DNA from 2 places in the Variovorax trehalosi genome. Region 1 is predicted to be linked to the other one. Evidence: riboswitches for the same ligand, from Rfam matches in the RefSeq annotation. Region 1 holds a riboswitch; the other holds the start of a gene.
The links. A riboswitch is a leader RNA that binds a small molecule or an ion and turns the genes downstream of it on or off. The one in region 1 is predicted to bind glycine.
Positions count from the first base shown of each region.

Region 2: another riboswitch for glycine. It lies ahead of ACSFA7_RS18670 (D-amino acid dehydrogenase); the one in region 1 lies ahead of gcvT (glycine cleavage system aminomethyltransferase GcvT).

Region 1 is NZ_JBPJZG010000001.1:586,088-600,319, forward strand. Features, by position in the region: gene ACSFA7_RS02755 (hypothetical protein) at 14-1,021, opposite strand; gene ACSFA7_RS02760 (NAD(P)H-dependent flavin oxidoreductase) at 1,123-2,175, shown strand; gene ACSFA7_RS02765 (alpha/beta hydrolase) at 2,185-2,853, shown strand; gene ACSFA7_RS02770 (DUF3014 domain-containing protein) at 2,980-3,894, shown strand; gene ACSFA7_RS02775 (hypothetical protein) at 3,996-4,244, shown strand; gene ACSFA7_RS02780 (alpha/beta fold hydrolase) at 4,395-5,981, shown strand; gene ACSFA7_RS02785 (Crp/Fnr family transcriptional regulator) at 5,924-6,655, opposite strand; gene gcvP (aminomethyl-transferring glycine dehydrogenase) at 6,672-9,581, opposite strand; gene gcvH (glycine cleavage system protein GcvH) at 9,631-10,002, opposite strand; gene gcvT (glycine cleavage system aminomethyltransferase GcvT) at 10,044-11,213, opposite strand; glycine riboswitch at 11,263-11,374, opposite strand; glycine riboswitch at 11,395-11,469, opposite strand; gene ACSFA7_RS02805 (hypothetical protein) at 11,652-12,080, shown strand; gene ACSFA7_RS02810 (ankyrin repeat domain-containing protein) at 12,090-12,467, shown strand; gene ACSFA7_RS02815 (hypothetical protein) at 12,529-13,104, opposite strand; gene ACSFA7_RS02820 (YybH family protein) at 13,224-13,727, opposite strand; gene ACSFA7_RS02825 (TRAP transporter large permease) at 13,806-14,232, opposite strand, start outside.
Region 2 is NZ_JBPJZG010000004.1:678,704-692,935, forward strand. Features, by position in the region: gene ACSFA7_RS18640 (VOC family protein) at 1-24, opposite strand, end outside; gene ACSFA7_RS18645 (DMT family transporter) at 24-983, opposite strand; gene ACSFA7_RS18650 (LysE family translocator) at 980-1,579, opposite strand; gene ACSFA7_RS18655 (aminotransferase-like domain-containing protein) at 1,683-3,128, shown strand; gene ACSFA7_RS18660 (PhaM family polyhydroxyalkanoate granule multifunctional regulatory protein) at 3,194-3,964, shown strand; gene ACSFA7_RS18665 (FIST signal transduction protein) at 4,010-5,287, shown strand; gene ACSFA7_RS18670 (D-amino acid dehydrogenase) at 5,298-6,599, opposite strand; glycine riboswitch at 6,690-6,805, opposite strand; glycine riboswitch at 6,817-6,909, opposite strand; gene rfbB (dTDP-glucose 4,6-dehydratase) at 7,025-8,104, shown strand; gene rfbD (dTDP-4-dehydrorhamnose reductase) at 8,101-8,991, shown strand; gene rfbA (glucose-1-phosphate thymidylyltransferase RfbA) at 9,024-9,920, shown strand; gene rfbC (dTDP-4-dehydrorhamnose 3,5-epimerase) at 9,917-10,465, shown strand; gene ACSFA7_RS18695 (glycosyltransferase family 2 protein) at 10,470-11,498, opposite strand; gene ACSFA7_RS18700 (GtrA family protein) at 11,495-11,872, opposite strand; gene ACSFA7_RS18705 (hypothetical protein) at 11,878-13,974, opposite strand; gene ACSFA7_RS18710 (GtrA family protein) at 13,971-14,232, opposite strand, start outside.

The sequences.
Region 1 (14,232 bases):
GGATGCCCCTCCGTCAGAACGACGGCACCGGATTGCGCCCCTGGCGCAGCACATACGCCCCATTGCGATTGACGTACACGAGCGTGGTGTTGACCGTGCGCACTGCCGGGTCCTTGGTGCCATTGGTGCGCTTGCCGCTGAAGGCGATGTGCATCTCGCCTTTTTCGTCGCCCTCTGCACCGGGCGCGAAGGCCAGCCGGCCGCTGATGTCGTAGCACGCGTTGCGCGGCGGTGCTTCCGGCCGCTCGGCCTTGAGCAGTTTCTCGCAGGCTTCGTCGGCGCCCTCGTTGACGGCCGAAAGCGGAATGCCCCTGACCATTGCGCGCACCCTGTCCGTCTCCAGCGAAAAGACTGACAGCCACTGGGCGCAGTTGCCCTGCCAGCAGCTGCCGTTGGTGAGGGTCATCACGAACTGGCCGGTTGTCAGATGCTCCACCTTCGTCTCGCCGAGGTTGCCCATGAAGCCCTGGTAGTCGACCGCGTCGTTGCGGCCGGTGAGCTTCCACCCGTCGGGACCCTGCTCGAAGAAGTAGGCGCCGAGCCAGGCGCCTTCGGGGTGGCCGTTCATCGGCTGGCCCTGGTCGTCCAGGGGCAGGTTCTCGGTGAGCATGACGGCGTGCCTGTCGTCCAGGCGCACCACCTCGCGCGCCGACACCTGCGCCTTGCGTTCGCCGTCGCTGCCTGCGACCTGCTTGCCGTCGTTGCCGATCTCGGGCAGGCGCACGGTGTCGGGCGTGTCCGCTGCCGCCTGCGGGCCTTGCGAATCGGGGAACACCAGCGCCAGCAGTTCTGCGCGCTTGAGCGTGGCGGAGACGGTGGGGCGAGGCGCCGGTGCCGTACGTGCAGCCGGGGGTAGGGCTGCACTGGCCGGGGTGGGCGATGCCTCGGGCGCCGCCCCGACGGCCGCTTCTTTCTGCGGACAGCCGCCGAGCACGAAGAGCCCGGCAGTGGCGATGGCGACGGCGACGGCGCGCCGCAGCGGCTTCGACGGGCGGGGCAGGGAGAAGGTCGGGCTGGGCATGCGCGCGATTGTGCCAAGCCATGCCGCGATGACCCCGCCGCCACAGCGCCCTGCGGCTTGGCGAGACAATCGCCGGCATTCGACACAGAAGGAGCATTCGAATGACGACGCTGCAGCAACTCCTGGGCACTGAACTCCCACTCATCCAGGCGCCGATGGCAGGCATCCAGGTCAGCGCGATGGCCATCGCGGTCAGCAACGCGGGCGGGCTCGGCTCGCTGCCCTGCGCCATGCTGAGCCCCGACGTGATGCGCAGCGAACTCGCGGCGATCCGTGCCGGCACCGACAAGCCCTACAACGTCAACTTCTTCTGCCACACGCCGCCCGTGCCGAACACCGAGCGCGAGGCCACATGGCGCGCCGCGCTCGCGCCGTACTACGTCGAGTACGGCATCGATGCGGCGAGCATCCCGACCGGGCCGGGCCGCAATCCCTTCAGCGCCGAGGTGGCCGACCTGCTGGCCGAGTTCAAGCCGCCGGTGGTGAGCTTTCATTTCGGGCTGCCGTCCGCGGAGCTGCTCGCGCGGGTGCGTGGCTGGGGCGCGAAGGTGCTGGCTTCGGCAACTACGGTCGAAGAGGCGCTGTGGCTCGAAGCGCATGGCGCCGATGCGGTCATCGCGCAGGGGCTCGAGGCTGGCGGGCACCGCGGCCACTTTCTCTCCCACGATCTCACGAAGCAACTCGGCACCTTCGCACTGCTGCCGCAACTGGTGCGCGCGCTGAAAGTGCCGGTGATCGCGGCGGGCGGCATCGCCGATGCGAACGGCGTGGCCGCGGCCATGGCGCTGGGCGCGGCCGGCGTGCAGGTCGGCACCGCCTACATGCTGACGCCCGAGGCCACGACGAGCGCGATTCACCGCGCGGCGCTCAAGAGCGAAGCCGCGCGCCACACCGCGCTCACCAATCTCTTCACCGGCCGGCCGGCGCGTGGCATCGTCAATCGCGTGATGCGCGAACTGGGGCCCATCGGCGCGGCCGCGCCTGAGTTTCCGCTCGCCACCTCGGGCATCGCGCCGTTGCGCGCCAAGGCCGAAGCCGCGGGCAGCGGCGACTTCACGCCGCTCTGGTCGGGGCAGAACGCCACCGGCTGCCGCGAGGTGTCGTCGGCCGAAGTGACCCGCGCGCTGGCCCAAGGTTTTCAAGCATCCCTCTGAACGACTTCAATGACCCAGCTTCACCTGCCCCTCAAGTTTCTCGAACACAGCGCACAGGCCAACGTGCGCGAGCCCTGGTTGCTGGTGCTGATGCATGGCGTCGGCAGCAACGAGCAGGATCTGTTCGGCCTCGCGCGGCTGATGCCGCCGCAGTTCCATGTGCTGAGCCTGCGCGCGCCGTATGTGCTGTCGCCCGATGCCTATGCGTGGTTCGAGTTCGAGGTGCTGCCCGATGGCGGGCGCCGCATCGATGAAGAGCAGGAGCGCGAAAGCCGCTTCCTCGTCGGCGAGATGATCGACTCGGCCGCGCAGCAACTGGGCGTGCCGCCCGAGCGCATCGTGGTGGGCGGTTTCAGCCAGGGCGGGATCATGGCGCTGTCGCTCCTGCTCACGCAGCCCGCGAAGCTGCGCGCCGCGATGGTGTGGCACAGCCGGCTGCTCGCGCAGGTGGTGCCGCACATCGCACCGCCCGAGGCCTTCGAGGGCAAGGCGCTGTGGGTGAGCCATGGCAGCGCCGACAACGTGATTCCGCCGGCCGCCGCAGCGGCCACGCGCGAGCTGGCGCGCACGCTGCCGCTGGCGTTGTCGGGCTCGGACTTTCCGGGCGCGCACGAGATCCGCCCGGCCGAGCTGCAGGGCACGATCGCGTGGCTGCAGTCGCTCAGCGCGCCGGCCTGAACCTTCGCTGAACCTTCGCGCGGCGTCACAAGGCGTTACGAGCTTGTGGCGTGACGCGGTGCCGATTGATGCAACATCGACCGGTCTCCTGCATCACACAGCCTTCAGCAAAAGGAAAGTGCCGCCATGACCGACAACGACTCCCCCGGCTCCAGGGACGATGCCCCCGAATTCAGACCCCGCCGCGAAACGCCGATCGGCATGATCGTCGCCATCGGCCTCGTGGTACTGGTGGCCGCGTTCTTCGGCTGGCGCTGGTACCAGCAACAGCAGAAACCGCCCGAGCCCACGCCGGTGGCCACCGCGCCCAACGACGGACCCACGACGCCGCCCGCCGCCACCGAGCCCACGGGCCCGCAGAACCCTGTCGATGCGCTTGCGCCGCCCGATGCCGCCCTGCCGGCGCTCGCGGAATCCGATTCGCGCGTGATGAAGGCGCTGGCCGAGCTGATCGGCGGCAAGAACGCTTCCGAACATCTGCGCTCCGACGGCATCGTGCGGCGCTTTGTCGCCACGGTCGACAACCTCGCGCGCGAACAGGCGCCCGCCAGCGCATGGCCGGTGCAGCCCACTGGGCAGCGCTTCATCACCGACGGGCCGCAGGGCGGCACGCAGACCATCGCGGCGAACAACGCGGCGCGCTACAACGGCATGGTGCTGATCGCCGAGACGGTCGATCCGGCCAAGGCGGCGACGGTGTACGCCAAGCTCTATCCGCTGTTCCAGAAGGCGTATGAAGAGCTGGGCTTTCCGGGACGCTACTTCAACGACCGGCTCATCGCGGTGATCGACCACCTGCTGCAGGCGCCCGAGCCGAGTGGCCCGGTGCAGGTGCGGCTGGTCGAGGTGAAGGGCGACGTGCCCTCGACGCGGCCGTGGGTGCGCTACGAGTACGTCGATCCGAAGCTGGAGGCGATGTCCTCGGGCCAGAAGATCATGGTGCGCATGGGGCCGGAGAACGAGCGCAAGGTGAAGGCCAGCCTGCGCGGTTTCCGCCAGCAGATCGCCACGGGCGAACTGGCTAAGAAGAAACAGCCCTGAACGCTGATCGGGTCTGATCCGGCGCGCTGTGTAGGCGCGGGCCGATTGCGCGCGGCGCCGGGGCCGGGGACTATCGGTTCTCAAATTACGAGGACAAGCATATGAACCCGATGAGCGTCGACCTCTACCAGAGTGCCACCGATCCGGAGAAATTCCTCGCGCTGCCCACGGGCGTCGATCCCGCGGAACTCATGGGCCCGATGACCTTCGACCGCGACTACGCGCAGGTCAAGCGGTACCAGGCGGCTTTCGAATTCAATCCGTCCGAAAGCTACGCGGGCGTCAACGCCGCGAAGATCGCAGCGGACATCCTGACGGTGAGGTGGGCGATCTATCGCCGTGATGCCTGACCGCAGGGGCGCGGTCGCCATGGCGAAGAAGAAGCCGCCGTAACCGGTCACGGCCCTGGCCGCGGCCTTTGTTCCAGCGGGGACACTGGCGCGCCGCCTTCGTTCCTAGAGTTGCGTGCTTCGAGACAAGACACGCAACGAGGGAAAAAAATGAAGGCGATCATCCGGGCCGCGACACTGTGCGCGGCGGCACTGTTCGGTGCTGCGCTCTCTGCGCAGGCAGCAACGGTCCAGCAGCTTTCGGTGCAGTCGCCGGTGGCCGATCCGTTGGCGCAAGGCACCGCCGGCACCAAGGTCGCATTCACGCTCTTCCTGCCCGATCGCCAACCGGAAGGCGGCTACCCGCTGGTGCTGCATGCGAGCGGCTTCGGCCTCGGGCGCCTGCAGGCCATGCCGCCGCGCGACACCGACCCGTCAGCAAGCTACTGGTCGCGGCTCGATCGCCTGGTGCCCACGCTGGTGGAACGTGGCTATGCCGTCATCAGCTTCGACCACCGCGGCCACGGCGACAGCGGCGGCGACAGCCGCATCATGGACCCCGAGGCCGAGATCGCCGATATCCGCAGCCTCGTCGACTGGGCGGAACGCGAACTGCCGCTGCGCAAGGGCGCCGATGGCCGCGCGCGCATAGGGACCATCGGCGGCTCCTACGGTGGCGGCTACCAGATGCAGCTCGCGCAGCGGGAGCCGCGCATCACCGCCGTGATTCCATCGATGACCTGGTACGACCTGCAGCACGCGCTCGCGCCGCAAGGTGTGTTGAAGGAAGGCTTCGTGCAGTTCGAATGCTTCATGGCCCAGCGCGGCAAGGTGCGCGACGGCGGCCTGCTGCGGCCGCTGTGCGACACGGCGCCCAGGCCGGGCGCCTGGGCATGGAACGACCTGGGCGCCGACGCGGCGCGGCTGCGCGACGCGTACCAAGCCCACGGCCCCTCGGGCGCAAGCTGGGCCGGGCAGCCGGTGCGGCGTGTCGACGCACTGGTCGTGCAGGCCAGCGAAGACGTGCTGTTCGACATGGAGGAGGGCCTGCGCAACTGGCGTTACCTGAAATCCGGTGGCGGCGACGTGCGGCTCATGGTGCTGCGCTCCGGCCATGTGAATCCGCGCGCAGGGCAGCGCGACAAGCCGGCGCGCTGCGGCGACGTCGATGCAATGGCGGCCATGGCGACCTGGCTCGACGCCAAGCTGCGGGATGTCGTGGATGCGGGGCTCGCGTCGGTGCCGCGCCTGTGCATCGCGCTGGACGACGGCACCGCCTACACGGGCACGGCGCCTGTCGCGGCGCAGGTCGGCGCAGCGCTTCCGCTGACCGACGTGCCCGCGACGACAGCGGGCCCCCGGTTCGTTCCGCTGTCCGTCGATGCGCTGGCGCGCCAGGGCGCCGGTGCCGTGCTGGCCGGTGTGCCCGAGGCCGAGCTCGAGGTGCAGGGCAAGGCCGGTCCCGGCGTGGCACTGGTCGGCCTTGCACTGCGGCGGCGCGGCGGCGAAGTGGTGTTGCTGTCCGACCAGGTGGTGCCCGTGCCGCCAGGCCGCCAGCGCATCGCGCTCGGTGGCGTGGCCGCGCGCATGCAGCCGGGCGACGAGCTGGGCGTGGCGTTGTTCGCGACGCACCCGCAGTATGTATGGGCGCCCGCGTCCACCTCGGGCGCACCGGTGGCCGGCATCGTTGCCGGCAACGCCTACGCAGTCTCGGGCCGCATGTGGCTGCCGCTCGCCACCGATGCGCTGCCGCAGTAGGTGCGCAGCGCATCGAGCTGCGTCAGCGTGACGACCTGGTAGCCGAGTTCGACGAGCCCTTCGGATTCGAGTTGCCGCAGGGCCGCGTTCAGCCGCGGGCGCGACATGTTGCAGTAGCTCGCCAGCTCGGCCTGCGACACGCGCAGCTCCAGCGAGCGCGGCGGAAAGGCCGAGGGGCTGAACAGCAGGGCCAGGATCTGTGCCACCTTGGCGATGGGCTCCAGCGTGCGGTCCGACAGCGTGACGGCCATCGATTGCGTGAGCCGTTCGCTCATCAGCCGCAGCACGAAGCGGTTGAACGCGGGGTTGGTGTCGAGCAGATGGAAGAACGCGGCCTTGGGCAGCTTGATGACCACCGCTTCGGACAGTGTCACCGCGTCGCAGAAGCGCGGTGCGTCCTGCAGCAGCTCGACCTCGCCGACCCAGCTGAAGGCCTGTCCCATGAAGGTCACGGCCTTGCCCGAGGCCGAGGTGGTGCACAGCTTCATGCTGCCGCGCCCCATGCCGATCCAATGCTCGGCGGGGCCGCCGCGGTGCCAGATGGCCTGGCCCGCGGCGAGTTCGACAAAGCGCAGTTGCGGCAGCAATGCCGCGCCTTCGTCGTCGCTCAGCGTGTGGGCCCACACGCAGCCGCGCCAGCGCGACTTGAGCGAGGCGACCTCGTCCGCGTTCATGGGCGCCTCGGGCGTCTCAGGCCTCTTCGGTTTCCTTGTAGTCGCCCACCGGCACGCAGCTGCAGAACAGGTTGCGGTCGCCGTACACGTTGTCCACGCGGCCGATCGGCGGCCAGTACTTGGCCAGCTTGAGTTCGGCCAGCGGGAACGCGCCGAGTTCGCGCGAGTACGGGTGGCTCCACTCCGTGCCGAGCAGGCTGGCCGCGGTGTGCGGTGCGTGCTTGAGCGGGTTGTCTTCCTTGGGCCACACGCCTTCTTCGATGCGGCGGATCTCGCCGCGGATCGCGATCATCGCGTCGATGAAGCGGTCGAGTTCGGCCAGCGGTTCGCTCTCGGTGGGCTCCACCATCAGCGTGCCGGGCACGGGGAAGCTCAGCGTGGGCGCGTGGAAGCCGTAGTCGATGAGGCGCTTGGCGACGTCTTCGGCGGTGACGCCGCTGGTGTCCTTGAGCGGGCGCAGGTCCAGGATGCATTCGTGCGCGACATGCCCGTTGGGGCTTGCGTACAGCGTGGGGTAGTGGTCCTTCAGGCGCGCGCTGATGTAGTTGGCGCTCAGGATCGCGGTCTCGGTCGCGGCCTGCAGGCCCTTGGCGCCCATCATGCGGCAATACATCCAGCTGATCGGCAGCACGGCCGCGTTGCCCAGCGGCGCGGCTGAAACGGCGCCGACGCCGTTCGATGCGACGCCGGCCGTCGCATGGCCCGGCAGGTACGGCACGAGGTCTTCGACCACGCAGACCGGACCCACGCCCGGCCCGCCGCCGCCGTGCGGAATGCAGAAGGTCTTGTGCAGGTTCAGGTGGCTCACGTCGCCGCCGAATTCGCCCGGTGCGGCCACGCCGACCAGCGCGTTCATGTTGGCGCCGTCCACGTACACGCGGCCGCCGTGTTCGTGCACGAGCTCACAGAGCTCCTTCACGCGCGTCTCGAACACGCCGTGCGTGCTGGGGTAGGTGATCATCACCGCGGCCAGGTGGGCGCTGTGCTTCTCGCAGGCGCGCTTCAGGTCGTCCATGTCGACGTTGCCCTGCGCGTCACAGGCCGTCACCACCACCTGCAGGCCCACCATCTGGGCGCTCGCGGGGTTGGTGCCGTGGGCCGACGAGGGAATCAAGCAGATGTTGCGGTGGCCCTGGCCCTTGGCTTCATGGAACGAGCGGATGGCCAGCAGGCCCGCGTACTCGCCCTGCGAGCCCGCGTTCGGCTGCAGGCTGATGCCCGCGTAGCCGGTCGCTTCGCACAGCCATGCGCGCAGTTGCGCATCGAGCTGCGCGTAGCCCAGCTGCTGCTCGGCGGGCGCGAAAGGGTGGATGTTCGCAAACTCGGGCCAGGTGATCGGGATCATCTCGCTGGTCGCGTTGAGCTTCATCGTGCAGCTGCCCAGCGGGATCATGCTGCGGTCGAGCGCGAGGTCCTTGTCCGAGAGGCTGCGGATGTAGCGCAGCATCGCGGTCTCGCTCTTGTGCGTGTTGAACACCGGATGCGTGAGGAAGGCGCTGCTGCGGCGCAGGTCTTCGGGAATCAGCGGCGTGGTGTGGGTGGCCAGGTCGTCGAAGCGCGGCATCGCGGTGCCGGCGGGAACGAACAGCGCCCACAGGGTTTCGATGTCGGCGCGCGTCGTGGTCTCGTCCAGCGAGATGCCCAGGTGCTGCTGCAGCCGCTGGCGCAGGTTGACGCCGCCGGCCTGCGCGCGCTCGATGATCGCGGCGGTGTCGTCGCCGGTGCGGATCGTGAGCGAGTCGAATGCGGTGGTGTTGACCGGCTCGCGGCCCATCTGCGACAGGCCCTTCGAGAGGATCGCCGTGAGCGCCGCCACGCGCTGCGCGATGCGCGTGAGCCCGTCGGGCCCGTGGTACACGGCGTACATGCTGGCCACGACGGCCGGCAGCACCTGCGCGGTACAGATGTTGGAGGTGGCCTTCTCGCGGCGGATGTGCTGCTCGCGCGTTTGCAGCGCGAGGCGGTAGGCGGGTTGGCCGTGGCTGTCGACGCTCACGCCGACGAGGCGGCCCGGCAGCGAGCGCTTGAACGAATCGCGGCAGGCCAGGTACGCGGCGTGCGGGCCGCCGTTGCACAGCGGCATGCCGAAGCGCTGCGTGGTGCCGCAGACGATGTCGGCATCCCATTCGCCGGGGGGCGCGAGCAGCGTCAGCGCGAGCAGGTCGGCCGCCACGCAGAAGGCGGCGTCGCATTGGTGGGCGTGGCCCGCGAGCGGACGCAGGTCGTGCACATGGCCGGTGGTGGCGGGGTACTGCGCGAGCACGCCGAAGAATTCGCCGCTCACCATGAGGTGCGGCAACGTCTCGGAGGCGGTGCTCACCTTGACCTCGATGCCCAGCGGCGCGGCGCGCGTCTTGATGACCTCGATGGTCTGCGGATGGCAGTCGCCCGAGACCAGGAACACGTTGCTCTTGCTTTTCACGCTGCGCTTGGCGAGCGTCATCGCCTCGGCCGCGGCCGTGGCTTCGTCCAGCATCGACGCGTTGGCGATGGCCATGCCCGTGAGGTCGCACACCATCGTCTGGAAGTTGAGGAGCGCCTCCATGCGGCCCTGCGAAATCTCGGCCTGGTAGGGCGTGTAGGCGGTGTACCAGGCGGGGTTCTCCAGCACGTTGCGCAAGATCACGCCCGGCGTGTGCGTGCCGTAGTAGCCCTGGCCGATGAAGCTCTTAAACACCTTGTTCTTCGACGCCATCGCCTTCAGCTCGGCCAGCGCCTCGGCCTCGGTCACCGGTGCGGGCAGGCGCATCGGCTTCGCACGGCGGATGGCCGCGGGCACGATGCCGTCGATGAGCTCCGCCCGCGTTTCCGAGCCGATCACCGGCAGCATGCGTGCCTCGTCCGCCGCATCGATGCCGATGTGGCGGGCGAGGAATTCTTCGGCGTTCTCTAGTTCTTGCAAAGAGGGAAGGGCGGGAATCGGCATGGCGGTGAAGGCTTGAGGAGAAGAAGGAAAGGCGGGGGAACGCGGTGGATCAGGATTCGGCTGCGAACTTGTCGTAAGAAGCGGCGTCGAGCAAGGCGTCGAACTGCGCGGGCTCGCTCAGCTTGACCTTGAAGAACCAGCCGCTGGCCAGCGGGTCGCTGTTGGCGAGCGACGGGTCGGCGCGCAGCGCTTCGTTCACTTCGGTGATCTCGCCCGAGACGGGCATGAACACATCGGCCGCGGCCTTCACCGATTCGACGACACCGGCGACTTCGCCCTGCGCGAAGGTCTTGCCGACTTCGGGCAGGTCGACGAACACGACGTCGCCCAGCGCGTCCTGCGCGTGCACGGTGATGCCGACGGTGGCAGCGCCGCCTTCGGCCGAGACCCACTCATGGTCCTTGGTGTACTTGATGCTCATGGGAAAACTCCTCGTGGAAAAAATTGAATAAGTGGCAGAGCCTAGCCGCGGTAGTAGCGGGTCGGCACAAAGGGCATGGTCGAGACTTCCATCGGCACCGGCTTGCCGCGCACGATGGCCTGCACGCGCGTGCCGGGCTCGGAGAACGCGGTGGCCACGTAGCCCATCGCGACGCAACGGTCGGCACTCGGGCCGAGCAGGCCGCTGGTGACGATGCCGATGTCCTGGCCTTCGAAGGATTGCAGCACCGTGCCGTCGCGCACCGGAATGCGTTCCAGCGCGACGAGGCCGACGCGCTTGCGCTTGAGGGTGTCGTGGTCGGTGTGGCCGGCCGCGCCTGCGGTGGTGGCAGCGAGCTGGGCGAGGATCTTTGCCGCGCCCGGGAAACCGCCTTCGCGCGCACCGCCCGCACGGCGCACCTTCTGCATCGCCCAGTTGAGCGAGGCTTCGACGGGCGTGGTGGTGGTGTCGATGTCGTTGCCGTAGAGGCAGAGGCCCGCTTCCAGCCGCAGCGAGTTGCGCGCGCCCAGGCCGATGGGCTTGACCTCGGGCTGCGCCAGCAGCAGGCGGGCGAGGGCGTCGGCATCCTTGCCGGCCACGGAGATTTCGAAGCCGTCCTCACCCGTGTAGCCGCTGCGCGTGACGAAGGCCGGGATGCCGCCGATCTGCACCGCACCGCCCGTCATGAACACGAAGCGCTCGATGCCGGGCGAAAGGCGCGCCAGCGTGGCTGCGGCCTGCGGGCCCTGCAGCGCGAGCAGCGCGTGGTCGGGCAGGGGCTGCACCTCGCAGCGCGTGCCGATCTTCTGCTGGATGTGCGCGATGTCCGCCGCCTTGCAGGCGCCGTTCACGATCACGAAGATCGAGCCGTGGCCCTCGTTGAAGAACATCAGGTCGTCCAGGATGCCGCCCTCGTCGTTCAGCAGCAGGCCGTAGCGCTGCTTGCCGGCGGGCAGGTCGATCACGTCGACGGGCATCAGGGTTTCGAAGGCGGCGGCGGCGTCGGGGCCGACCAGGCGCAGCTGGCCCATGTGGGAAATATCGAAAAGGCCGGCCGCATCGCGCGTGTGCTTGTGCTCGGCCATCAAACCGGAGGGGTACTGCACGGGCATCGAATAGCCGGCGAAGGGCACCATGCGGGCACCGAGCTCCACGTGGAGGTCGTACAGCGGTGTCTTGAGAAGTTGGGCGTCGGAAGCGGGAGAAGTCACCGGAGGCACTCCAAAGGGGCAGTCGAAATCCATGGCTGCAACGCCACGGGCCACCCCTGCTGTCCGCTTTACCTGAGAGATTCGCCCCACGATCGGGGTTTGCTCCTTCGGTGGGCCGGTGCAATGCAAGCATGCAACGGCCTCTCTCCAGCAAGGAAACGCCGGTGTGAACCGGCGCCTTGTCAGTCCTTTTGCCTGAGCGTTCGGGGATCCCCTGCGCCTTCGGCGGCCCCGTCGCGCGGGGCTCTCTCCTGACCCTGCCGAGTGTAGTGGACGAATCGCCCGACGTCGGAGCTCAAGACGTTTGCGCGGGATTTCGGTGTCATCAGTGCGGTGCGGCAAAACCGCACCAAGGCTTGGACAAATCCGTCTGGTGAGCCTCTTCTTTTGGCACTAGCATATTGGGCACATCAACACATCCCCAAAGGAACGCAAAGAATGACAGATGCCAGAAATATGAGCTTCGCGGATATCCAGAAGCGCATCCAGGAAATGGACGATGAACGGGCCCAACTGGAACTGGCATTGCAGGCCAAGCGCGGAGAAGAATTGAAGGTGCTGGCCGATGCCTATGCGAAGAAACTCGAAGCAGCCGGCTTCAGCATTGCGGAGGGCAAATCCGCGCTCGACCCCTACGACAAATCGGAAGCAAAACGTACGCGTTCACCCAATGGCAGTCGTGTATCGGAAGCCAAGGCCTATGTGAAGGGCACCGTCTACAAGGATCCCAATTCCAGCGCGACCTGGACAGGCGGAACAAAAGGCCGGCAACCACCGTGGCTCATCGCCGCGCTCGAAGGCGCGCCGGACAAGAGCAAGGCCTACGAAAAGCTCGCGGCAGGTGGCGACCACGTTAATAACGGCTGATGGCATTCAATGCCAAGTTTTGCAGCCATCACGCCGGCGATCATTGCCGGCGACGTCGACGCAGTTCATCATTTTTTCAAACATGATCTGAATGGAAATGCAAAAGCCGTGGACATATGTGGAGATACCTTGCTGCATATTGCTGCCCGCCACAACAAGACCACGGAAGTTCGTGCGATAGAGGTTTTGCTGATTGCTCATTGCCGGGTTGAGTTCAGCACGCCAAACAGGAGTGGAATTTGCGCCCGGGATATGCCGGATCAAATGAACGAGGCCAATGTCTCGAACAATGACCGATATCGCGAGATATTCAACGACCGTCTGGAATGGGTCATGGTGGACGATGGTCCGCCCGAGAAAGTAGAAATCAAATCCAGAAAAATCTGACCGAATCTTCACGGTGTCCGGGAGATGCCAGATCGTCAGAAGTGGAAGCGCAGATGCAGCGTCAATGCACCACTTCCGCCGGCGGCAGCAGCCGCTCGATGCGCTCGCGCAGCGATTCGGCCCGCTCGGCGCCGGCCGTCTTCTCGATTTCGCTGAGCATCAGCGCAGCAATGGTCAGCATCGCCTCGCGGTCGCGGGCTTCGCGCAGGGCGTCGCGCATCTGCAGGGCGAACTTCGGGTCGCGCCGCACGAACATGCGCTCGCAGATGTCGAACAGGAACATCCGCGTGGTGGCCAGCGAGCGCTTGCCGTCGAAGTTGTCGGCCGTGGTCGTGAGCTGGATCGGGTTGGCCGCGGGCACCGGCTCGGGCGGGGCGCTCGCCGTGGGCGGCTGCGCCGATGGGGCCGCGGCGGGCGCCGCGACAGGCGCGGCCGGCCGCGCGTCCTGCAGATACCCCTTGCTCACCAGCGCCAGGATCGCCTGCTCCGCCTCGATGCGGTTCGCGAACAGCGGGCTGAAATCGGTCAGCGAGCGTCGGCCGTCGGCCATCAGCAGCAGGGCGCGTTCACGCTGGCTGAGCGTGCGCTGCCCTCCCTGGAGTTCGTCGCGTGCCTTGTCGGTCTTGGTGGGAAACATGGCGGCCACAGCTTTCGGAGATCGAAGGCTGCAGCATCGTTGCAAGCGGTGACATCTTCATGAACCTGTTTGCCTTACAGGGGAAATCACCGCCGCCGGCCCGGCGGACGCTCGAATCCTCAGGCGCCGGTGCTTTCCTTGCGGATCAGCCACTTGTCGCCCACGCGCTGCAGTTCCAGCGTCTTGCGGTCGGTGCTCTTGAGCTTGTCTGCGACGTAGACCTGCTTGAAGCGCGCACTGGCGGTCTGGCCGTTGACGCTGATGACGAGGTCGTCGACCGTCACGCTGATCTTCGACTTGTTCGAAATGCGGGTGCGGCGCTCGGCTTCCCAGTGCTTCTTGTCCTGCTTCTTGGCCGGCGTGAAGTCGGGGGCGTAGGCCGCGAGGTAGCGATCCACGTCGCGAGCCGACCAAGCGTCGGCCCAGGCGCGCACGGCGGTTTCGACTTCGGCGATGCCCGCGCTGGGCGCCTGCGCGGGGGCGGCCGCTGGTGCCGGGGTTGCCGCAGCAGCCGCCGATGCGGCAGGTGCCGGTGGTTTTGCGGCCGGGGTGGCGGGCGTGGCAGCCAGCGCGGCCGTGGACAGCAGTCCTGCGGCGAGCAGGCAGGTGGCGAGTCGGTTCATGGTGCGGTTCCCTCGGATGTTGGTTTGTTGGCGTGGCGCCGATTCTGGCAGCGAACCGTTGCACAAACACCGGCCCCGCTACTTGAACCCCAGCGCCCGCGGCAGCCAGGTGCTCAGCGCAGGCACGAAGGTCAGGATCATCAGCACTGCGCCGTGCGCCCACAGGAACGGCACCAGCTCCTTCACCAGCGCCGACATCGGCACCTTCGACACGTTGCAAGTCACGAACAAGAGCCCACCCACCGGCGGCGTGATCATGCCGAGCGTGAGGTTGAAGATCACGATCATCGCGAAGTGCACCGGGTCCACGCCCAGCTTGATCGCCACCGGCGCGAGGATCGGCGCCAGCACCATCACGCCCGGCAGCGGCTCGATGAAGATGCCGAACAAGAGCAGGAACACGTTGACGATGATCAGGAACATCCACGGCGAGAGGTTCATGCTGATGAGCCACTCGGCCATCTGCTGCGGAATGCCCTCGATGGTCAGCACCCACGCGAACGAG
Region 2 (14,232 bases), on a different contig from region 1:
GCCGACGGTGATGTGACTGAACATCAGCGTCCTCCGGTGCGGACTGCGGCGGGCAGCGCTGCCGCCGGCGCGACCGGCGGTTGCGAGAGCCGCTTGCCGATGACCACGGTGGCGACCACCGCGATCGCGAAGCCCAGCGTCACCACATCGAGCGGTTCGCCCAGGATCGGGATCGACGCGAGGATCGAGAGAAAGGGCTGCAGCAGCTGCGTCTGGCTCACGCGCAGCGCGCCGCCGAGGGCCAGGCCGCGGTACCAGGCGAAGAAGCCGATCCACATCGAGAACATGCCCACGTAGACGAAGCCCAGCCACGACGCCGTGGCGATCGGCTGCGTCGGCCACAGCGCCAGCGTGGCCGGCAGTGTGAACGGCAGCGCCATCACGCAGACCCAGCAGATCACCCGCTCGGCGCCCAGCGACGGCGTGACCTGCGCGCCGTAGATGTAGCCGAACGAGGCTGCGATGACCGCGCCCACCAGCAGCAGGTCGGCCCATTCGAAGCCGAAGCCGTGCCCGCTCTGGCTTGCGCGCAGTACCGAGAACACCACCACCAGCAGGCTGCCCGCGATGGCGCAGAGCCAGAAGCCCAGCCGCGCGCGCTGGTGCAGCACCCAGGCGGCGACCGCCGCGGTGACCAGCGGCAGCAGCGCCGTCACCACCGCCGCATGGCTGGCCGTGACCACCCGCAGCGCATAAGCCAGCAGCAGCGGAAAACCGATGCAGTTGCCCAGCACCGCGATGCCCAGCGGCCTCCACTGGTGCGCGGCCGGCCGCGGCGAGCGCGTGACGAGCAGGAAGATGGCCGACAGCACACCCGCCAGCGCCGCGCGCCCGAGCGTCACGAACCATGGCGAGAGCTGCGGCGCGTCTTGCGAGCCGGTGGCCAGCCGCGTCATCGGCAGCGTGATGGCGAACATGGCGACGCCGATCACGCCGAGCCACATGCCCAGTGTTTCGTCCTTGATATTGAGCTTCTTCCTCATACGCTCACCATCCACCACGCCGTGAGCACCAGCACCAAGCCCATTGCGCGGTTGAACCACAGGAGGCGCTTGCCCTTGGCGAGCCAGTCGCGCAGCAGCGCGCCGACCAGCGCATAGGCGAAGTTGCTGGTGAAGGCATAGAACAGCATCACCGGCGCGACGATGGCGAAGCGCGAGAGCGCATCGGGCTGGCCGGCGATCCACCCGGCTACCAGCGTGAGCGCGAGAAGCCAGGCCTTGATGTTGACGAACTGCAGCATCACGCCCTGCCCGAAGCCGACGGTGAGCTTGGCGCTGTCGGCCTTGCCCAGCGTGCCGCTGCCACTCAGCTTGTAGGCCAGCCACAGCAGGTAGCCGATGCCCAGCGCCTTGATCGCCAGGCGCAGCGGCGGCACCGCCACCACCAGTGCGCCGAGGCCGGCCGCGCAGATCGCCAGCAGCAGCGTCCAGCCGATCGGCACCGCGACCACGAAGCGCATCGCGCGCGGCAGGCCGCCATTGGCCGCCAGGGCGGTGGAAAGCGTGGTGTTGGGTCCGGGCGAAAAACTCATCGCCGTGGCCAGCACCAGCAGGGCGGTGAATTCTTGCCAGTTCATGACACAGACTCTAAACTTGTGACCATTACAGTTCCAATACAGATGGCCGGACAAACAAGGCATCTGTATTGGTGAAACCATCGACACAGCCTTTCGACACCGCATGCTGACTCGCACCTCCACCCAGTCGTTGACCGGCCAGCTGGCCGACCGCTTGGCCGAGCGCATCCGCACCCGGTTGCTGCCGCCCGGTGCCCGGCTGCCCTCGGTGCGCGAATGTGCGCGGCAGCAGGGCGTGAGCCCGTACACGGTGGTCGCCGCGTATGACCAACTGCTGGCGCAGGGGCTCGTCGAAGCCCGCCGTCAGCGCGGCTTCTACGTGCGCGACTCAGCACAGACCCAGGACGGTCGTACGGCCAAGGCCTCCGACGCCGTCGGCGTGAACGACATGCCGGCGGCGATGGCCGTGCAGATGATGGCCTCGCGTGTACCGGCCGACGCGAGTTCGCTGATCCGCAGCATGTTCCACCGCCCGAGCGACAAGCCGCAGCCCGGCATGGGCGTGTTCCCGCCGGACTGGATGTCGTCCACCTTCATCCCCACGGCCGTGCGGCGCATGACCAGTACAGCGGTGCTGCAGGAACTGTCGCTCCAGTACGGCGAGCCCTCCGGCGACATGAGCCTGCGCCGCAGCCTCTCGCAGAAGCTCGTGGGCATCAACGTGCCGGCCGCACCCGACCAGATCATCACCACCATCGGCGCGACCCATGCGCTGGACATCGTGAGCCGCACGCTGCTGCGCCCGGGCGATCCGGTGATGGTCGAGGAGCCGGGCTGGGCGCTCGAATTCGCGCGGTTGGAGGCGCTGGGCATGCGCATCCTGCCGGTGCCGCGGCGCGCCGACGGGCCCGACCTGGAGGTGATGGCGCAGTACTGCGCGCTGCACAAGCCCAAGCTCTTCGTGAGCGTGAGCGTGCTGCACAACCCGACCGGCTACAGCCTCACGCCCGGGAGCGCGCACCGGGTGCTCAAGCTGGCGAACGAGCACGACTTCCACATCGTCGAGGACGACACCTACAGCCACCTCGCGCCCGAGCACGCCACGCGGCTGAGCGCGCTCGACGGGCTGCAACGCACCGTCTACGTGAGCGGCTTCGCCAAGATCATCGCGCCCAACTGGCGCATCGGCTTCCTGGCCGCGTCGCCCGCGCTGAAGGAGCGGCTGCTGGAGACCAAGCTCCTGGCCACGCTGACCTCGCCCACGCTGTTCGAGCGGGCGTTGTCGTGGTGCATCGACCAGGGCCAGCTGCGCCGGCATGCGGACCGCATACGCATCCGGCTCGACGGCGCGCGCGGGCGGGCGGTGAAGCTCGCGATGTCGCACGGCTGCACCTTCGCCTCGGAGCCGGCGGGGCTCTTCGGCTGGGTCGACACGGGTGTGGATACCGACGCGCTGACCCAGCGCATGCTCGATCAGGGCTACCTGCTGGCGCCGGGCTCGCTGTTCCATGCGCGCCGGCCGCCTAGCACGATGATGCGGATCAATTTCGCGACTTCGCAGGACGCCGCTTTCTGGAAAGTTTTCAGCAAGGTCAGAAGCGAGCTTTGAGGCCGGACGCCGGGGGCTTGGAGTAAGCTGCCAGCACAAGAAAACCCAGCCAGGAGACCTCCCGCATGACCAACGCCAGCCAACCCTTCAACTTCAGCCAGTTCGTCCCTGGATTCGACTTCCTGAAGAACCTGGCCGGAGGCGCCGCAGCGGGCACCGGCGCCGCATCGTCGGTGCCGGGCATCCCGAGCCTGGCGAGCTGGGTAGCGCCCACGCTGAGCGTGGAGGAGGTCGACAAGCGCATCCAGGAACTCAAGACCGTGCAGTACTGGCTCGAGCAGAACGGCCATGCGCTCAAGGCCACGATCCAGGCGCTCGAGGTGCAGAAGATGACGCTCTCGACCCTGCGCGGCATGAACGTGCGGATGGAAGACCTGGCGAGCGTGTTCACCAAGCAGGCTGCGGCCGCTACTGCTGCGCCCGCGCCGTCGCCCTTTGCGGCCGCCGCACCCGCTCCGGAGCCCGAGCCGGTCGAGGAAGAAGACGAAGCCGAGATCGAGGAAGAAGAAGCACCCGCGCCCGGGAAAAAGCCGCGCGGCAAGTCCGCCTCGGGCAAGTCGGCTGCAGCCGAAGGCGTGGTCGATCCGATGCAATGGTGGGGCTCGCTGACTGAGCAGTTCCAGCAGATCGCGAGCACGGCGCTGCAGGACGCGGCGCAGCTCAAGGTGCCTGCCATGGCCCAGCCGCTGGCCGATGCGGTCGGCAAGGTGATGGGCAAGCCGACGGCTGCCGCCAGGAAGCCCGCAGCCAAAACTGCGGCAAAGAAGGCGGCAATGCCCGCAGCGAAGAAAAAGACGTCGACTGCCGCCCGCAAGCGAACCACCGGCCGCCGCTGACGTCCTACACATTCCACTTTTGAAGAGAACGGGTTGGCACGCATCATGAAGTTGTTTCCCACCGGCCATGCCACCCATCCGCAATGGCGCATGGCGGCCGGCCTCGTGCTGGCCCAGTTGCGCGCGCAGATGGCCCTGCCCGACTACGCGTCGTCGCCAACGCTCGGGCTGCTCTACATCACCGACCACTACGCGGCCGAGGCGCAGGAGATCCTCGATCACCTGAGCGCCGAGCTGCCCGAGGTGACCGACTGGTCGGGAACGGTCGGCATCGGCGTTTCGGCCAACAACGCCGAATATTTCGACGAGCCGGGCATGAGCCTCATGCTCTGCGCGCTGCCGAGCGACCAGTACCGCGTGTTTTCGGGCGTGGCGCCGCTGAGCAATTCGGAGATGAGCGGGTTCGAAGCGCACACCGCGCTCGTCCACGCCGACCCCGCGACGCCCGACCTCACCGAGCTGATCGGCGAGATGGCCGGCCGCGTCGACACCGGCTATCTCTTCGGTGGGCTCTCCTCAGGTCGCGGCGGCGCGCTGCAATTCGCGGTGGGCGGCAACGGCAACATCCGCGGCCATGGCGCGGCCGGGGGCGTGTTCTCGGGCGGCCTGTCGGGCGTGGTGTTCGGCGAGGGCGTGCGGCTGGTGTCGCGCGTCACCCAGGGCTGCCAGCCGCTGCGCTCGGGCGTGCGCGAGCGCGAGATCACCGAGGCCGACGGCAACCTCCTGCTCAAGCTCGACGGCGAGCCCGCGCTCGACGTGCTGCTGGCCGACCTGCAGGTCTCGCTCGACCGCCCGCAGGAGGCCATCGACGCGGTGCGCAACACGCTGGTGGGCCTGGCCGACGCGGGCAGCGACGGCGTGCGCCGCACCGGCGACCTGGGCGCCGACGTGCTGGTGCGCCACATCATCGGCCTGGACCCGACGCGCCGCGGCATCGCGATCGCCGACACGGCCGAGGCTGGGATGCGGCTGACTTTCTGCCGCCGCAATGCGCAGGCCGCGCGGGCGGACCTGATGCGCATCTGCGCGGAGATTCGCGAAGAGCTGGAGCCCGAAGAACAGACGCTGGCCACCGCCCGTGCCGTGGCCGCCGGCGAAGCGGAGGCGGCGCCTCACCCCGCGCGCCGCATCGCGGGCGCGGTGTATGTGAGCTGTTCAGGGCGCGGTGGTCCGCACTTCGGCGCGCCCGGCGCCGAGCTGCAGATCGTGCGCCACGCGCTGGGCGATGTGCCGCTGGTCGGCTTCTTCGCCGCGGGCGAAATCGCCCGGCATCACCTGTATGGCTACACCGGCGTTTTGACGGTGTTCACCAGCAAGGATTGACGGGTCGCGATCAGGCTGCTTGCAGCACGCGCGGCTGCGGCGCCAGCATGCCCGTGAACGCGAAATCCACCTCCGGCACAAGCCCGCTCACGATCCGCGCGATCGACTTGCCCGAGCCGCAGGCGTGCGTCCAGCCGAGCGTGCCGTGGCCGGTGTTCAGGTACAGGTTCGGCAGCTTCGTCTTGCCGATCATCGGCACGTTGCTCGGCGTCGCGGGGCGCAGGCCCGTCCAGAACTGGGCCTGCTCGGTGTCGCCGGCGCCGGGGAACAGTTCCTCCACGCGCCGCACGATGGCTTCGCAGCGCACGCGGTTCAGGTCGCGGTCGTAGCCGTTGAGCTCGGCCGTGCCGGCGATGCGGAGGCGATCGCCCGATTCGGACGTGTAGCGCGAGAACACGAGCTTGAACTCGTCGTCGGTCAGCGAGACCTGGTGCGCCTTCGAGGCGTCCTTGACGGGCAGCGTCACCGAGTAGCCCTTGGCCGGATAGATCGGCAGGCGGATGCCCAGCGGCGCCGCATACAGCGGGCTGAGCGAACCCATCGCCAGCACGAAGGCGTCGCCGCGGATGCGCTGGAAGCGGCCTTCGTTGTCGGTCGCCTCGACGTGGTCGATGCTGCCGCCGGCTTCGCGCAGCGCGGTCACCGTGTGGCTCATGAGGAACTTCACGCCGGCCGCGGCCGCGAGGCCGACCAGTTCGCGCGCGAAGCGGTTGGCGTCTCCCGATTCGTCTTCAGCCGTGTAGGTGGCGCCGGCCAGCTGGGGGCGGATGTGGGCGAGGGCGGGCTCGATCTTCACCGCCTCGTCAGCCGAGATCACCAGCCGTTCGCAACCGAGGGCGCGCATCTGCTCGGCGGGCGCGAGGGCGCCGTCGAACTCCTTCTGCGTCGTATAGAAATGCAGGATGCCCTGGGTGCGCTGGTCGTAGCTGAGGCCCGTGTCGCGGCGTAACTGCTGCAGCATGTCGCGGCTGTAGGTGCCCAGGCGCACGATCTGTTCGATGTTGTGCCTCGTGCGCGCCGGCGTGCATTCGCGCAGAAACTGCAGGCCCCAGAGCCACTGGCGCATGTCGGCGCGGATGCGAAAGAGCAGCGGCGCGTCTTCCTTGCCCAGCCACTGCAGAACCTTGAGCGGTGCGCTGGGATTGGCCCACGGTTCGGCGTGGCTCACCGAGATCTGCCCGCCGTTGGCGAAGCTGGTTTCGGCGGCCGGGGTGGCCTGCCGGTCGATCACGGTCACTTCGTGGCCGAGTTGCTGGAGGTAGTAAGCCGAGGTCACGCCGAGCAGGCCGGCGCCAAGAACGATCACGCGCATTGCAAGTACCTTTGAGGTGCAGCGCTTGAATGGCGGGCGTGGTGTGCTATTGATTCAATAGCAAGCAACCGGACGCCCGCCGTCCAAGTTGCCGCTCCCCCTGTCCTCGGTACCTGAGAGATTCACCTGTTGCACTTTTGCAACGGGTTTGCTCCTTCGGTGCATCGCGATCCCTGCGGGTGCGATGGCTCTCCAGACGGCGTTTGATGTGATGCAGTACTGACCCCCTGTTCGGGCCGACCTGAGCGTTTATGGGAGTTTGCGCCTTCGGTAGGGCCACCGGGGTGGCCCGCTCTCCTGCAGTGGGGGCGATTGTAGGTGGGTACCGGCGATGCGCCAACCCCGGGGTTCGGCCCCTTGGGCCGATGGGATAATCATCCGTTCATTCGCCGGACGGCGATCGTTCGACAACAACAGGGGACCTCATGATCCTGGTAACCGGCGGCGCAGGCTTCATTGGCGCCAATTTCGTACTCGACTGGCTCGCACAGAGCGATGAACCGGTCGTGAATCTCGACAAGCTGACCTACGCGGGCAACCTCGAGACGCTCGCGTCCCTCAAGGACAACCCGAAGCACATCTTCGTGCAGGGCGACATCGGCGACAGCGCGCTGCTCGACCGCCTGCTGGCCGAGCACAAGCCGCGTGCCGTGGTCAACTTCGCGGCCGAATCGCACGTCGACCGCTCGATCCACGGCCCCGAAGACTTCGTGCAGACCAATGTGCTGGGCACCTTCCGCCTGCTCGAATCCGTACGCGGTTTCTGGAATGCGCTGCCCGCCGACCAGAAGGCGGCCTTCCGCTTCCTGCACGTGTCGACCGACGAGGTCTACGGCTCGCTTTCCAAGACCGACCCGGCCTTCACCGAAGAGAACAAGTACGAGCCCAACAGCCCCTACTCGGCCAGCAAGGCCGCCAGCGACCACCTCGTGCGCGCCTGGCACCACACCTACGGCCTGCCGGTGGTCACCACCAACTGCTCGAACAACTACGGGCCGTTCCATTTCCCCGAGAAGCTCATTCCCCTGATGATCGTCAACGCCCTGGCCGGCAAGCCGCTGCCCGTGTACGGCGACGGCATGCAGGTGCGCGACTGGCTCTACGTGAAGGACCACTGCAGCGCCATCCGCCGCGTGCTCGAAGCCGGCAAGCTCGGCGAGACCTACAACGTGGGCGGCTGGAACGAGAAGCCCAACATCGAGATCGTCAACACCGTCTGCGCGCTGCTCGACGAGCTGAGCCCCAAGGCCGGCGGCAAGCCGTACAAGGAACAGATCACCTACGTGACCGACCGCCCCGGCCACGACCGCCGCTACGCCATCGACGCGCGCAAGCTCGAGCGCGAACTCGGCTGGAAGCCCGCCGAGACCTTCGACAGCGGCATCCGCAAGACGGTCGAGTGGTATCTCGCGAACGGCGAGTGGGTGCGCAACGTGCAAAGCGGCGCGTACCGCGAGTGGGTCGAGAAGCAATACGACGCCGCACCGGCGAAGGCCTCTGCATGAAGCTGCTGCTGCTGGGCAAGGGCGGACAGGTCGGCTGGGAGCTGCAGCGCAGCCTCGCGCCTCTGGGCGAACTGGTGGCGCTCGATTTCGACAGCACCGACTTCAACGCCGACTTCAGCCGCCCCGAGCAACTGGCCGAGACGGTGCTGAAGGTGCGCCCCGACGTCATCGTCAATGCCGCGGCGCACACCGCGGTCGACAAGGCCGAGAGCGAGCCCGAGTTCGCGCGCAAGCTCAACGCCACCTCGCCCGGCGTGGTGGCCGAGGCCGCGCAGCAGATCGGCGCGCTGATGGTTCACTACTCGACCGACTACGTCTTCGACGGCAGTGGCAGCAAGCCCTGGAAGGAAGACGACGCGACCGGGCCGCTCAGCGTCTATGGCAGCACCAAGCTCGAAGGCGAGCAGCTGGTGGCTCAGCACTGCGCAAAGCACCTGATCTTTCGCACCAGCTGGGTCTATGCGGCACGCGGCGGCAACTTCGCGAAAACGATGCTGCGCATCGCCAAGGAGCGCGACAAGCTCACGGTCATCGACGACCAGTTCGGCGCGCCCACCGGCGCCGAGCTGCTGGCGGACATCACCGCGCATGCGATTCGCGCGACGCTGCAGAACCCGTCCAAAGCCGGGCTCTATCACGCAGTGGCCGGTGGCGTGACCACATGGCATGGCTATGCGCGCTTCGTGATCGAGCAGGCGAAGGCGGCGGGCGTGGAACTCAAGGCCGGCCCCGAAGCGGTCGAGCCTGTGCCGACCACTGCATTCCCGACGCCGGCCACGCGGCCGCACAACTCGCGTCTGGACACGACCAAGCTGCAATCGACCTTCGGCCTCGTGCTGCCCGAGTGGCAGTCCGGTGTCGCCCGCATGTTGCGCGAAACCTTTTGATATCCGCAGAGCAAGAGAGACACGAACACCCCATGACCAAGACGACGCAACGCAAAGGCATCATCCTCGCCGGTGGCTCGGGCACCCGTCTGCATCCCGCGACGCTGGCGCTCAGCAAGCAGCTGCTGCCGGTGTACGACAAGCCGATGATCTATTACCCGCTGAGCACCCTGATGCTCGGCGGCATGCGCGACATCCTGATCATCAGCACGCCGCAGGACACGCCGCGCTTCCAGCAACTGCTGGGCGACGGCAGCCAGTGGGGCATGAACCTGCAGTACGCGGTGCAGCCGAGCCCGGATGGTCTGGCGCAGGCGTTCATCATCGGGGACAAGTTCGTGGGGAATGACCCGAGCGCGCTGGTGCTGGGGGACAACATCTTCTATGGCCATGACTTCGCCCACCTCCTGGCCGATGCGGATGCCAAGACCTCGGGTGCGACGGTGTTCGCCTACCACGTGCACGACCCCGAGCGCTACGGCGTGGTGGCCTTCGATGCCAAGGGCCGGGCGAGCAGCATCGAAGAGAAGCCGCTCAAGCCCAAGAGCAGCTATGCGGTCACGGGCCTCTACTTCTACGACAACCAGGTCGTCGACATCGCCAAGGCCGTGAAGCCCAGCGCGCGCGGCGAACTCGAGATCACCGCGGTCAACCAGGCGTACCTCGACCTCGACCAGCTGAATGTGCAGATCATGCAGCGCGGCTATGCGTGGCTGGACACCGGCACGCACGACAGCCTGCTGGAAGCCGGACAGTTCATTGCAACGCTCGAGCATCGTCAAGGCCTGAAGATCGCCTGCCCCGAAGAAATCGCATGGCGCAATGGTTTCATCTCGACCGAGCAGCTTGAGAAGCTCGCGGCGCCGCTGGAAAAGAGCGGCTACGGCAAGTACCTCAAGCACCTGCTGAACGACGAGGTGCGTTCATGAAGGCCACGCCCACCGCAATCCCCGAAGTGATCGTGATCGAACCCAAGGTGTTCGGCGACGCACGGGGCTTCTTCTTCGAGAGCTTCAACCAGAAGGCCTTCGACGAAGCGATCGGCAAGCATGTCGACTTCGTGCAGGACAACCATTCGCGATCGGCCAAGGGTGTGCTGCGGGGGCTGCACTACCAGATCCAGCAGCCGCAGGGAAAACTCGTGCGGGTGGTGCGTGGTGCGGTGTTCGACGTGGCCGTTGACATCCGCAAGTCGTCGCCGACTTTTGGCAAATGGGTGGGTGTCGAGCTGAACGAAGACAACCACAAGCAGCTCTGGGTGCCGGCCGGATTCGCCCACGGTTTCCTGGTGCTGAGCGAGACCGCGGAATTCCTCTACAAGACCACCGACTACTACGCGCCCGCCCACGAGCGCGCGATTGTCTGGAACGACCCGCAGCTGGCCATCGAATGGCCCGCGACCGGCGTCGAGCCGCAGTTGTCGGGCAAGGACGCCGCGGCGTCGCTGCTGGCGAACGCCTCGCTGTTCGACTGATCGATCAGTGCGGCGCCGGCGGGCGCTGCGCTTCTTGTCGTGCATCGTCCGTCAGCGGCGGCAACTGCGGGTGCAGGGCCTGCGTAGGCTGGCTCGACACGTCGTAGTTGAGCCACGACAGCAGCAACTGGAACCCCAGGATGATCGGCAGGGCCGACGCCATCACCGTCCCGGCGGAGGCCACGCCACCGCTGATGCGGTTCGAGAGCAGATGCTCGGCGCCATAGAGGATGCCGAACGCCAGCAGCGGCACCGCGCACACCAGCTCCAGCGAGGCGAGCGAAAAATCCGAGACGAAATAGCGGTAGAGCACGCGCTTGAAGAAGTTGCGCGTGTTGCCCTTCAGGAACGGCGCGATCACCTTCGCCGGACTCAGGCTCGACGGCTCGCCGTCGTAGGCGGCCTTCATCGGCATCTCGGAAACCACCGCCCGCAACAGGTTCAGCCGGAACAGCATGTCGGACTCGAAGAAGTAGCGCTTCGCGATCTTTTCCGTGTCCAGTTCGGCCAGCACCCGGGTGTGGATCGCGGTGTATCCATTGGTCGGATCGAACAGTTGCCAGTAGCCGCTGGACGCCTTGGTGATGAACGAGAGCGCGACGTTCCCGATGAGGCGAAGCGGTGGCATCGCGGCCACACCGCCGGCGATATGGAAGCGGTTGCCTTTCACGTAGTCTGCCTGCCCCGAAAGGATCGGGCTGCAAAGCTGCGGGATGCGTTCCGGTGCCATCTGCCCGTCGCCGTCGATCTTGACGACGACCGATGCGCCCGTCTTCATCGCCGCGATATAGCCGGTGATCACCGCGCCGCCCACGCCCAGGTTCTCGCTGTGGAAAAGCACGGTGACCCGCGGGTCGGTGCTGTGCGCCTGCACCGTTTGGCCGGTCTGGACCGGGCAGCAGTCATCGACGACGAAGATCCAGCCGACTTCCGGGCCGATGCGCCGGACCACATCGAGGGCCAGTTCGCCCGAGCGGTAACACGGGATGACGACGGCGATGGAGGGTGAGACGGCGTTCGGTGATGGCGTCATCGGTAGACCCAGGTCTTTGAAATGAAGAACGAGACGAACGCCAGCACCAGCTCGATCCCGAGCTTGGCCGCAAGCAATCGATGGTCGGAGACATGGTGGCTTGCCAGCGTGACCAGCTCCGAACTCACCAGGGTCAGCACCAGCCACAGGACCAGCAGGCGGACGAAGCTCTTCTTGGAGGTCGATGCCGTGTTGTCGGGCTGCCTGAACGTGATGGCGCCGTTCAGCGCAAACCCGAGCAGAAGCGCGAGGAACCGGGAGAGAGAGTTCGCGATCCACGGTGTGACCGACAGCTTGAGCAGCAGGTAGAAGATCAGCGTGTCGGCGACGAGTTGCGTCACGCCGATCACGCCGAAGAGGAAGAGTTGCCGCATGGCTTTCAGAACAGCCTGAGCCGGGCGCTCAGGTCCCGGGTCTTGTAGAGCGCGTCGCCGGCGGCCGTGGGCTGCGGCTTGCACAGGCAATAGAGCGTATGGGTCGGGCCCACGAGGGTGGGCTCGGCCTCTGCGCGCAGCACGGTCCGCAACGCGGGGCGATCAGCCGGATCGTTTTTCGCGAGCACGAAGCCGATGCCGTGGTGCGACAGAAGCTGCTTCCAGCGCTCGCCCGTGAGGTCGGCGTCCGCATTGGCACCCGCTGTCGAGAAGTAGGTGTCGTACCAGCTCTGGGCAAAGGCGCGGCCCGCGAACGGCGCGGTGAAGGGGCGCTCCTTGTCGGCAAGGAAGACGCCCCTTGCATCGGTGGGATCCTTCAGCAGATGCGCGGCGGCGATGGCCTCGAAGGCGAAGGTTCGAAGCGTCTGTTCGTTCGGATCGCCGTTCGATTTCTTGACCAGGGAGCGAAGTTGCCCCTGGAGCAGCTTCTCCCCTGGCAGGTAGATCGATGCCGGAATGAGCACCAGGTTGGCAAGGACCAGGAGGACGATGGCGCCCGTCGCGACTTTCGGCGCCAAGTGCCGTTGCACGGCGAACAGCGCGATCGGGATCGAAACGACCAGCAGCGGCGCGATGTAGCGCAGGTACTGGATCGCTGCGAACATGCCGACGAGCGCGAGCAGCAACCAGAGGGTCGTGCGGCGCAGCGCCGGCGTGGCCAGCGTCGCGAGCAGCGGGATGCTCAGCGCCAGCACCGACAGTCCCGCGCCGCCGGCCTCGACCTCCTGGTACCTTTGTGTCGCGAACGTGAGGTCCCAGAGGCTGCGCCAGTTCAGACCTTGCGACCAGCGCGCGTCATGAAAATTCGCGACCGGGAAGAACGGCGACTTGAAGTAGGCGTTCAAAAGGGGCAGCAGCGGGTTGCCGGTGAGAAACCAGGCGTAGACGTAGCTGGACGCGCAGAAAACGAGGGCAATGGCCACGGCGACCACCAGCTTGCGCGGGTTGGCCTTGAGCAGCGCAGGCGCGCAGACCAGAAGCAGCGGCGCGATCACCAATGCCTGCGACGCCTTCAGCGCGGCGAACAGCCCGGCAAGGATCACGACCGCGTAGATCGCATTCGGGTCCTTGTCCCTGCAGATCCGCACGCAGAGGATGGCCAGTGCCAGAGTGAGGGGAACGAGCTCGTTCTCCACCTGCGCGGTCCCGAAGAGGCCGCTGATGTAGGGCTGACTCGCATAGAGCGCAATGCTCAGCCATTTCCACCTGTCGTTCAGTCCGATGAGTGCGCCGAGCCGCCAGAGCGCGCAGCAGGCGAGCCAGGACCACCCGATGTTGACTGCCCCGCGGGACTCCGTGCCGGCCAGCACGCTCACCACCGCATGAACGATGTCGGAGGCCCAGGGCGCGACCGCCCAGATCTGGGTCGCCACGTCGAACCGGTAGAAGCTCAGATGGATCAGCTGTGTCGGCAGCATCGAGTGGTAGGCAAGGTCGTCGTAGAAGACGTTCGGCCGCCATGCGACGGACAGCGAGGCGATGAGGATGACGAGCGCGAGGTTCGCGGCGACTTTCGAGCCCGACAGGGCCTCGGCGCATCCTCGCCACGTCGCCGCCAGCACCTCGCGCGCTGCGCGGCGCTCCAGGCAGAGCAGCCCGACCAGCAGGACCGTGTAGATGAAGCGTGTGTGGATCTTGTAGGGAAGCGTCCAGCCGATCGCACCCGTCAACACGAAGATGCCGATGAATGTGGCCAGGAGCAGGTCGTCCATGCCGAAGCGCCGCGCGATCCTCTGCCCCACCACGGCGGAAGCAAGGAAGAAGGCCGGCATCGCGATGAAGGCGGACACCTCGACGAACTGGACGGAAAGAATGACGAAGACCGCCAGCAGAAGCACCGCGGGATTCGTGCGCCGCCATGCGCCGACGAGGGCGACGCCGCCGAGCGCCAGCGCGAACAGGAGGTAGGGCTTCGCGTTCTTCAGCGTCTGCGCGGCAGGAATGTCGGATGAAGCAAGCCCGGCGATCAGGCAGAGAAAGACCCCGACGCAGGCGAGGACAGGCCAGAAGGAGCGCCTGGTTTCGGTGGAGCCGAGGTTCATTTGAACGTCAGCATCCGGTGCCCGAAGTAGCTTGTGACCGCGGGCACAAGCACGCCCACGAGGTGCGCGATGGCTTCCGCATGGTTCACGACGCCGAAGGCCGGAAACACCCAGTGCACCAGCACCAGGCTGATCGCGAGCGTCTGCAGCACGGCGAAGACATTCACCACGACGAACTTCGCGACCTGCGCGCGCAGGTCACCGGCCCTGGCATCGAAGACATGGTGCCGCATGAGCGCAAACGCGACGATCATGCCC